2 regions of the Streptomyces blastmyceticus genome follow, and region 1 is predicted to be linked to the other one. Evidence: riboswitches for the same ligand, from Rfam matches in the RefSeq annotation. Region 1 holds a riboswitch; the other holds the start of a gene.
The links. Region 1 has a riboswitch for cobalamin ahead of ABD269_RS09565 (cobalamin biosynthesis protein). Riboswitches for the same ligand answer to the same signal wherever they lie in the genome.
Positions count from the first base shown of each region.

Region 2: linked by a shared signal. The riboswitch ahead of metE (5-methyltetrahydropteroyltriglutamate--homocysteine S-methyltransferase) and the one ahead of ABD269_RS09565 (cobalamin biosynthesis protein) in region 1 are both predicted to bind cobalamin.

Region 1 covers NZ_BAAABW010000011.1:23,328-28,607, forward strand. The annotation lists gene ABD269_RS09555 (putative cobaltochelatase) at 1-1,024, opposite strand, end outside; gene ABD269_RS09560 (cobyric acid synthase) at 1,080-2,609, opposite strand; gene ABD269_RS09565 (cobalamin biosynthesis protein) at 2,618-3,604, opposite strand; cobalamin riboswitch at 3,727-3,854, opposite strand; gene ABD269_RS09570 (hypothetical protein) at 4,015-4,230, opposite strand; gene ABD269_RS09575 (inorganic phosphate transporter) at 4,243-5,280, opposite strand, start outside.
Region 2 covers NZ_BAAABW010000039.1:66,116-71,395, forward strand. The annotation lists gene ABD269_RS32400 (acyl-CoA thioesterase) at 1-461, opposite strand, end outside; gene metE (5-methyltetrahydropteroyltriglutamate--homocysteine S-methyltransferase) at 471-2,786, opposite strand; cobalamin riboswitch at 2,825-3,048, opposite strand; gene ABD269_RS32410 (helical backbone metal receptor) at 3,085-3,825, shown strand; gene ABD269_RS32415 (TDT family transporter) at 3,752-4,909, opposite strand; gene ABD269_RS32420 (LysR family transcriptional regulator) at 4,980-5,280, shown strand, end outside.

The DNA of each region.
Region 1 (5,280 bases):
CCGGCTCGTCGTCCTCGAACTGCCGCAGGATCTCGTCGAGTTTGTCCTCGTCCAGGCCGGGCGCGTCGAAGGGGGCCCGCCGTCGCCGGTGCGGCAGCGACAGCAGGGCCGCCTGCCGCACGTCCTCGGCGGTCACGTCCGTACGCCCCGCCCAGGCGGCCAGCGCGGTGGCCGTCCGCGCGGTCACGATGTCCGCGCGCATGCCGTCCACCTCGAAACCGGCGCACACCGCGGCGATCCGGCGCAGCGCGCCGTCGCCCAGCCGCACGTCCGGCAGCAGCGCCCGCGCGGCGGCGATCCGCTCGCGCAGCGTCTCCTCCTCGGCGGACCACTTGGCGGCGAAGGCGGCCGGGTCCTCGTCGTACGCGAGCCGGCGCCGCACGACCTCGACCCGCTCCTCGGTCTCCCGCGAGGCCGCGACCTCGACGGTCAGCCCGAACCGGTCGAGCAACTGCGGGCGCAGCTCGCCCTCTTCGGGGTTCATGGTGCCGACGAGGAGGAAGCGGGCGGAGTGGCGTACGGATACGCCTTCGCGCTCGACGTACGAGGCGCCCATCGCCGCCGCGTCGAGCAGCAGGTCCACCAAGTGGTCGTGGAGGAGATTGACCTCGTCGACGTAGAGCACTCCGCGGTGCGCGTCCGCGAGCAGGCCCGGCTCGAAGGCCTTCACGCCCTCGGACAGGGCCCGCTCGATGTCGAGCGCGCCGACGAGCCGGTCCTCGGAGGCGCCGACGGGGAGTTCGACCATCCGGGCGGGCCGGGTGTCGCCCGCCCCCGACTCGTGGGGGCCATCGGGGCACGCCGGGTCCGGGGCGTCCGGAGCGCAGGAGAAGCGGCAGCCGCCGACGACGTCGACAGCGGGCATGAGCGCGGCGACGCCGCGCACCATCGTGCTCTTCGCGGTGCCCTTCTCGCCCCGTACGAGCACTCCGCCGATCGACGGGGAGATCGCGTTGAGCAGCAGGCCCAGGCGCATGTCGTCCATCCCGACGACCGCGGTGAACGGATAGGTGGCCGAGGCCATCAACGGGTACCCCCTTCGAGGGAATTGCTCTGACTGGTCCGCGCGGCGGGGGCGTTCACGGCGCGCCCGGCGGGATGAAGGGCGCGCCGGCCGGCACGCCGTCCTCGATCAGCCGCAGGAGCGCGTCCGTGTCCGCGTGCTCCTCGATGAGATCGCCCAGGCGGTCCAGCTGCTCCTCGCGCAGCGCCGCGAACGACGTGTCCGGCGCCGGTACGAACGCCCGGCCCGCGGCCTCGGCGACGCGGCGCAGGAACGCCCGCCGGAAGCCGTCGCTCTCCAGCGAGCCGTGCCAGTGCGTGCCCCACACCGCGCCCGAGCGGCAGCCGTCCAGGAACGGCTCGTCGCCGCCCAGCACTTCGGCGACGCCGTGGTGGATCTCGTAGCCCTCCACCCGCTCGCCCAGCGCCTCGCCGACCGGTCTGGCCAGCGTCTTCTCCCGGGCGAACCGCACCCGTACGGGCAGCAGGCCGAGGCCCTCGACCGTGCCCGCCTTCGACTCGACCTCGTCCTCGATGCGCTCGCCCAGCACCTGGAAGCCGCCGCAGACGCCCAGCACCGGCCGGCCCTCCGCCGCGCGCCGCGCGATCGCGTCCGCCAGCCCGCGCTCGCGCAGCCAGGCGAGCGCCCGTACGGTGCCGCGGGTGCCCGGCACGACGACCAGGTCGGCGTCGATCAGCTCCTCCGGGCGGTCCACGAAGCGCACGACGACGCCCGGTTCGGCGGCGAGCGCGTCGACGTCGGTGAAGTTCGACATCAGCGGCACCGCGCACACCGCGACGCGCAGCACGTCCGCGCCGTGCGGCGGGGCCACCACCGACTCCCGCACGGCCCCGCGCATCGACACCCGCAGGCCGTCCTCCTCGTCGATGCCGAGGCCGTGGGCGAACGGCAGCACGCCGACGGTGGGCCGCCCGGTCAGGTCCCGCAGCATCTTCAGACCGGGCTCCAGCAGCGTCACGTCGCCCCGGAACTTGTTGACCAGATAGCCCGCTATGTGGGCCTGGTCCTCACGGGACAGCAGCGCCGTCGTACCGAAGAACGACGCGAACACCCCGCCCCGGTCGATGTCGCCGACCACGACGACCGGCAGCCGCGCGGCCCGGGCTATGCCCATGTTGACGATGTCGGTGCGCCGCAGATTGATCTCGGCGGGGCTGCCCGCGCCCTCGCAGATCACCGCGTCGTGGGTGCGGCGCAGCTCGGCCAGGCAGTCGGTGACCGTCCCCAGCAACTGCTCCTGCCGCCCCGAATGGTAGCCGCGGGCGCTGAGCTCGCCCACCGGCTTGCCCATCAGCACCACCTGACTGCTGCGGTCGCTGCCGGGCTTGAGCAGCACGGGGTTCATCAGGGCCGACGGCTCGACCCGGGCGGCGGCCGCCTGCATGGCCTGGGCGCGGCCTATCTCCGCGCCCTCGCGGGTCACGAAGGAGTTGAGCGACATGTTCTGCGCCTTGAACGGCGCGACCTTGACGCCCTTGCGGACCAGCCACCGGCAGATCCCGGCGGTCACCACGCTCTTGCCCGCGTCCGAGGTCGTCCCGGCCACGAGCAGGCCCCCGCCCAGCGGGCCCGGGGGCCCGCTCATCTCCGCTGTCACCGGTTCCTCCTCGTAAGGCGATCTGGGGAAAGGCTGCCCGCCGCACGGCCCCGGGAGACGGCGGCCCGCACCCCGATCGCGACGCCCAGCGCCAGCAGCGACACGCGTCGGGAGAGCCGCACGGCGCGCTCGATGTCGGCGGTCTCCACGGGGCGGTTCTCCGCGCCCAGGACGGGGCGGTGCTCGACGCGGCCCTTGTACGCGAGCGTGCCGCCGAGGCGCACGCCGAGCGCCCCGGCGAACGCGGCCTCCACCGGGCCCGCGTTGGGGCTCGGGTGCCGGGACGCGTCGCGCCGGGCCACCCGCCAGGCGCCCCGCGGGTCGGGACCGGCGAGGACGGTGAGGGCGGCGGTCAGCCGCGCGCCGGGCCAGCCGACGACGTCGTCGAGCCGGGCCGAGGCCCAGCCGAAGCGCCGGTAGCGCGGCGACTTGTGGCCGACCATCGCGTCCAGGGTGTTGACGGCACGGAACCCGGCCAGCCCCGGCACCCCGCCCAGCGCCCCCCAGACGAGGGCGCCCACGACGGCGTCGGAGGTGTTCTCGGCGACGGACTCCACGACCGCGCGCGCCATCTGCGCGCCGTCCAGCGCCTGCGGGTCGCGCCCGCACAGGTGCGGCAGCCGCTCCCGGGCGACCTCGATGTCACCGGCGGCGAGCGCGCCCCCGATGGCCCGCGCCTCGCGGCCCAGCGAGGTGCCGCCCAGCACGGCCCAGGTGGTGGCGGCGGTCAGGGCGACGCCGGCGGTGCGGGAACGGCGTACGGTACGGGCCAGCGCTCCGGCGGCGGCCGCGGTGCCGCCCGCGCACAGCAGCGTGTGCAGGGCGCCGTAGCCGCGGTGGTCGCGCCACAGCCGCTGCTCCACCGCCTGCGCGGCACGGCCGAAGGCGGCCACGGGGTGGCCGCGGCGGGGGTCGCCGAGGGCGAGGTCGCCGAGGAAGCCGAGGGCGGCACCGCACGCGAAACCGAGGTGATCGGCGCGCATCGGCTCAGACCGCCGTCGTGCGATACCTGAGGACGAGGGTTCGGGATGGTCGACGGCAGCCGGGCATGGCGATGTGTCCTCACTCAGGGTCCGCGCCCTGGTTCGACGTGACCGGCGACCAGAGTCTCCTGGCTCCCGGATCGACGTCGCCCCGGCCTTCCCGCCCGCGTGCGCGGGCCGTGGCTCTCCGGTGGGGGAGACGCTCCCCGGTGACAGTGGCGGGACCGCGCCGGACTCGCACCGGCTTCCTCTGCTGTCGCCGTTTGGCCCCGGAAGTCCACCATGGGGTGTGAACGGGCGTCAACTTCCGTCCTGAGCTGGCCTTCGTTCCTCGGGGGCGCACCCAAAACGCCGGGCGGGCTGGATATCCGGCCCACCCGGCGTTTGAGGACAAGCGGCGCAGCCGCGACCTACGCGACGATCAAGTAGATGCCGTACCCCACCGCGGCCGCGCACAGCGCGAAGCACGCGTACGCGCCGGTGCGGGCGAGCGAACCCGGCCGCGTCCCCGCCGCGGAGGCGGAGGACGTGCCGACGATCCCCAGAGTGAAGACGCCGACCAATCCGACGGTCACCACGAGGCTGACGCCGAAGACCTGCCCAAGAGCTGCCCAGTCGATCTGCATGGTGTGGATTCCTTAGCTCGCCGCGGCGGCGGGGGTGCGCCCGGCTTCGGAGGAGACGGCGACCACCGGGGCGGCGGCCACGGGACCGGCCGGCGGCGGGGCGACGGCCTGGAGCGCGGCGGTGACCACGCCCGCCGGCTCGGCGTCCGGGACCTCGTCCAGGCTGTCGTGGGTGACGGGCTTGCGGCGGGAGGCGGCGTAGATCGCGCCGGACACCAGCAGGCCGAGGACGGCGACGGTGGTGACGCCCCAGTCGCCCTGGTCGGCGAGGAACGCGGCGCCACCGGCGACGAGGCCCGCGGCCGGCAGCGTCAGGCACCAGGCGATGGCCATCCGGCCCGCGGTCGACCAGCGGACGACGCCGCCCTTGCGGCCGAGGCCGGAACCCATGATCGAGCCGGAGCAGACCTGGGTGGTGGAGAGGGCGAAGCCGATGTGCGAGGAGGCGAGGATCACGGTCGCGGCGCCGGTCTGGGCGGCGAAGCCCTGCGGCGGCTGGATGTCGGTGAGGCCCTTGCCGAGCGTGCGGATGATGCGCCAGCCGCCCAGGTACGTACCGAGCGCGATGGCCAGGCCCGCGGAGACGATGACCCACAGCGGCGGGTCGGAGTGCGGGGCGACGACACCGCCGGTGACCAGCGCGAGGGTGATGACACCCATCGTCTTCTGGGCGTCGTTGGTGCCGTGGGCGAGGGAGACCAGGGCGGCCGAGGCGATCTGCCCGGCGCGGTAGCCCTTGGCGGTCTCCTTCTCGTCGCGGCCCTTGGCGAGCCGGTAGGTGAGCCGGGTCGCGACCATGGCGGCGATGCCGGCCACGACGGGCGCCGCGACCGCCGGGATGAGGACCTTCATGACGACCTTGTCGGCGTTCACCGCGTTGAAACCGACGGACACGATGGTCGCGCCGATCAGGCCGCCGAAGAGGGCGTGCGAGGAACTGGAGGGCAGTCCGGCCAGCCACGTCAGCAGGTTCCAGACGATCGCGCCGATCAGGCCCGCGAAGATCACTTCGGGTCTGATGCCGGCACTCTCGTCGATGATGCCCCCGGA
Region 2 (5,280 bases), on a different contig from region 1:
CGGCGGAGCCGCTTCGCCGCCACCTCCTCGAAGCGCCGCCGCTCCTCCGGGGTTTCCGGACAAAGCCCCGGAACCACCCGCGGCGCGCCGTCCGCGTCGATGGCCACGAACGTCAGCCGGGCGGTGGCCACTTGGGCCGTGGGGCCGGAGGAGTTCCAGCGTTCGGCCGTGACGTCGACGCCCACGGCCATGGACGTGCGGCCCGCCCACTCCACGCGGGCCCGTACGGAGAGCAGGTCCCCGGCGCGTACGGGTGCGAGGAAGGACATGGCGTCCACGGAGACGGTGACGGCGGGGCAGCCCGCGTGGCGGCCCGCCGCGGCCGCTGCGGCGTCGTCGACGAGGCGCATCACGGCGCCACCGTGCACCGTGCCGTACAGATTGGTGTCGTGCTCGCTCATGATGTGGGCAAGGGTGACGGACGAGTCGGCCGGGACCTTGTCGATGGGCGGTGCTTCCACGGTGGCTCCTCAGCCGGAGTGCGGCAGGGTCGAGCGGACCTGCCGGGCCGCGGTGACCAGGTTCTCCAGCGCCGGCCCCGCTTCCTCCGGGGACCTCGTCTTCAGGCCGCAGTCGGGGTTCACCCACAGCCGTTCCGCCGGTACGGCCCGCAGCGCGTGCCGCAGCAGCGCAGCGACCTCCTCGACGGAGGGGACGCGCGGCGAGTGGATGTCGTAGACCCCCGGGCCCGCCTCGCGCGGATAGCCGGCGGTGGCGAGTTCGTCCGCGACGGCCATCCGGGAGCGCGCCGCCTCCAGGCTGATGACGTCCGCGTCCAGCGCCTCGATGCCGGGCAGGATCTCGCCGAACTCGGCGTAGCACATGTGCGTGTGGATCTGGGTGTCCGCGCGGACCCCGCTCGTCGCCAGGCGGAACGCCTCGGTCGCCCACTCCAGATAACCGGGCCGGGCGGGCGCGCGCAGCGGCAGCAGCTCGCGCAGGGCGGGTTCGTCCACCTGGATCACGGCGGTGCCCGCCGCCTCCAGGTCCGCGACCTCGTCGCGCAGCGCGAGCGCGACTTGGCGGGCGGTCTCGGCGAGCGGCTGGTCGTCCCGGACGAAGGACCAGGACAGCATGGTGACGGGGCCGGTGAGCATGCCCTTCACGGGGCGCCGGGTCAACGACTGGGCGTAGCCCGTCCATTCGACGGTCATGGGCGCGGGCCGCGAGACGTCACCGGCGAGGATCGGCGGGCGGACGTAGCGCGTGCCGTAGGACTGCACCCAGCCGTGCCGGGTGGCGAGGTAGCCGTTCAGCCGCTCGGCGAAGTGCTGGACCATGTCGTTGCGTTCGGGTTCGCCGTGCACCAGCACGTCGAGGCCCGCCTTCTCCTGGAAGGCGATCACCTCGCGGATCTCCGCGGCGATCCGCTCGCGGTAGCCGTCGGCGGTCAGCTTCCCGGCGCGCAGCTCGGCCCGCGCGCGGCGCAGCTCGGCGGTCTGCGGGAAGGAGCCGATGGTGGTGGTCGGCAGCGGCGGCAGGCCGAGCCGGGCGCGCTGGGCGGCGGTCCGCTCCGCGTACGGCTGCGGTCGGCGCGCGTCCGCGGCGGTGACGGCGGCACAGCGCTCCCGTACGGCCGCGTCGCGGGTCAGCGCCGAGCCCGCGCGGGCCGTGAGGGCGGCCCGGTTGGCGGCGAGCTGCGGTGCCACCGCCTCGCGGCCCTCGCTCAGCGCCCTTGCCAGGGTGGCGACTTCGGCGGTCTTCTGCCGGGCGAAGGACAGCCAGCGGGCGACCTGCGGGTCGAGGTCGCGTTCCGCGGCGACGTCGAGCGGCACGTGCAGCAGGGAGCAGGACGGCGCCACGTCGAGCCGTTCGACCAGGCCGAGCAGGGTGGCCAGGGTGGACAGGGCCCGCTCCAGGTCGGCGGCCCAGACGTTGCGGCCGTCGACGACGCCCGCGATCAGCCGCTTGCCGGGCAGCCCGCCGAGGGCGGCGAGCGCGTCGAGGTTGGCGGCCGCGGGCCCGGTGAAGTCCATCGCGAGCCCCTCGACGGGGGACTGTGCGAGCACGGGCAGGGCGTCGCCGAGCCGGTCGAAGTAGGAGGCGACCAGCAGCTTCGGCCGGTCGGTCGCGGCGCCGAGCTCGCGGTAGGCGCGGGCGGTGGCGCCGAGCACCGACCGGGGCCGGTCCTGCACGAGCACGGGCTCGTCGAGCTGCACCCAGTCCGCCCCCGCCGCCCGCAGGTCCGCGAGCAGCGACGCGTACACCGGCAGCAGCCGGTCCAGGAGCGTCAGCGGCTCGAAGTCCGCCCCGGCGCCGGGCGCGGGCTTGGCCAGCAGCAGGAAGCTGACCGGCCCCAGCAGCACGGGCCGGGCCGTGAAGCCCGCCTCTCGCGCCTCACGGAACTCGGTGACCTGCTTGCGGGAATCCGGGGCGAACACAGCGTCCGGCCCCAACTCGGGTACGAGATAGTGGTAATTGGTGTCGAACCACTTCGTCATCTCCAGCGGCGGCACCTGTGCCGTGCCGCGGGCCATGGCGAAGTAGACGTCCAGCTCGGTGCCGGCCGCCGCCCGGTGCCGCTCCGGCACCGCGCCGACCGCCCAGGCCGTGTCCAGGACGTGGTCGTAGAGCGAGAAGTCGCCGGTGGCCACCTCGGTGATGCCCGCCTCGCGCAGCTCCTCGCGGGCCGCGGCCCGCAGCGCGGCGGCGGTTTCCAGCAGCTGACCGGCGTCCAGGTGGCCGGCCCAATAGCTCTCGGTGGCCTTCTTCAGCTCGCGGCGCGGCCCTTGCCGCGGATAGCCGTGCAGGGTGGGGCGTACGCGTGCGACATGCGTCTGCTTCACGGAACTCTCCTCCGGAGTTCGGTGGGTCCGTACCCCGTGCGGGTGTACGGGCAGTGGCAGGTCTTCGGACTCGTGGGCGCGCTCCGGTCCCTCGTCGAAGGGCCGGGCACCTACTGGCGGTCGCTTCCCGGACGTCGTCCAGTGCTCATGACCGCGGTCGTTCCCACTCACCGCTGCGGGGCAGTTCCGGATTCGCACCGGATTCCCTCTTGCGACGCTCCCGCCTGGCGGACGGGGCGAACCAGCTGCACCGGCCAGCATAGTCACAGGAGTTGCGGGCCGGGCGTACTCTGTGATCATGGCCATTCGCACTGCCGTACGGCGCGTGGTGTCGCTCGTCCCCTCGCTCACCGAGGCCGTGGCCGTCACCGCGCCCGGGCTGCTCGTCGGCGCCACCGACTGGTGCGACCACCCCGCCGGGCTCGACGTGACCCGGATCGGTGGCACCAAGAACCCCGACGTGGCCCGGATCGCCGCCCTCGCGCCCGACCTCGTCCTCGCCAACGAGGAGGAGAACCGCGCCCCCGACCTCGCCGCGCTGCGTGCGGCGGGCCTGCGGGTGCTGGTCACCGAAGTGCGCACCCTGGAGCAGGCGTTCGGGGAGCTGGAGCGGGTGCTGGTGGAGGGGTGCGGGCTGGAGCGGCCCGGGTGGCTGGCGGAGGCCGAGGACGCGTGGCGGGAGGTGCGGCCGACGGGCCCGGCCGTGCGGGCGGTGGTGCCGGTGTGGCGGCGGCCGTGGATGGTCCTGGGCCGGGACACCTTCGCGGGGGACGTCCTCGCCCGGCTCGGTGTCGCCCATACGCACGCGGGGCACGCGGAGCGCTATCCCCGCGTGCCCCTCGACGAGCTGACCTCGTGCGGCGCCGAACTGGTCGTCCTGCCCGACGAGCCGTACCGCTTCACCGCGGACGACGGCCCGGAGGCGTTCCCCGGGCTGCCGTCCGCGCTCGTCAGCGGCCGTCACCTCACGTGGTACGGGCCTTCGCTGACGCAGGCGCCCCGGGTGCTGGCCGCGGCGCTGCGAGCAGCCGGCCGCTGACCAGGCCGCGCAGGGTGCACACGGCGGCGACCAGCCAGGCCGCGACGAGCAGCGCGTAGAGCCCGTAGGCCAGGCCGTTGAAGGCGTGCAGACCGGTGTGGCGGGCGAGCCCGGCGGCGCCGGTGACGCAGGTGCCGATGGGGAAGGTGAAGGCCCACCACGTCATCGCGAAGCCCATGCCGCGCCGGAAGGCCCGCACCACCATGGCGGTGGCCAGCGCCAGCCACAGCAGCGCGAAGCCCATCACGGGGGTGCCGTAGAGCACGCCGAAGGCGGTCATCGCCTGGGTGTAGGAGGCGGCGGCGGTGCCGTGCGCGGCGTCGGCGACGTTGTTGACGGCCGTGGTCGACTGCCCGAGCGGGCCGAGGACGAGGAAGAGGGCCGGGGTCAGCGCGAGGGGCAGCGCACCGTGGTGGATCAGCCGGGCGAACACCAGCGGCAGGATGACCAGCGTGGCCAGCAGGCTCATGCCGAACAGCGCGTAGCAGCCGAGCAGCATGGCCTCCTGCCACTGGCCGTGCGGCAGGTGCGCCACCAGCGCCGGGCCGGTCGCGGCGGACACCATGGGCGCGACGACCGGGAGGAGCCAGACGGGCGAGGCGCCGTCCACCCCGATCCTGTGCCGGGTGACCATCAGGTACGGGATGCCCGCGGCCGCCGCGAGACCGATCACCGTGCCCGCCACCCAGAGGACGGCGTCGGCGGCGACGGCCGTGTCCTTGCCGATGACGTCCGAGCCCACGCCGAGCGTGACGCTGCCGACGGCCAGCAGGGCCATGGCCAGGCAGCCGTAGAACGGCGCGACCATCGGGTCGGCGAGGTGGCGGCGGGCCTGGTCGGGGTGGCGCAGCCAGTGCGCGGCGCGGGCGGTCAGCAGGGTGAGCAGCCCGAGGGCGGCCAGCGCCCACACGACCTCGTACGCGCCGCGCAGCCCGGGCGCCCGCAGCGGGAGGGCGCTGCCTGCGCCCGCGACGATGGCGGTGCCCATCACGGCGGCGTACCAGTTCGGGCCGAGGTGACGGACACCGGGCCGCGAGTGGTGACGCGTGAGGGGGGTGGGGCTGGGATGGACGAGCGTGGTCATGTCTCCACGATCGCCCGTGACGCTCCGCGCGACCAGAGGCCATCGGTCTATGAGGGCATAAGCTGGGTTTATGAGCGATCCGAGGAGTTCCGACGAGCCGAGGAGCCCGCTCGCGCACCGGGTGCCCGATCTCGGGGCGCTGGAGCTGCTGCTCGCCGTGGCCCGGCTGGGCAGCCTGGGGCGGGCGGCCCGCGAGGTGGGCATCACCCAGCCCGCCGCCAGCAGCCGGATCCGCAGCATGGAGCGCATGCTCGGCGTGGCCCTGGTCGAGCGCTCACCGCGCGGTTCCCGGCTCACCGACGCGGGGGCGCTCGTCACCGACTGGGCGCGGCGGGTCGTCGAGGCCGCCGAGGCGTTCGACGCGGGCACGC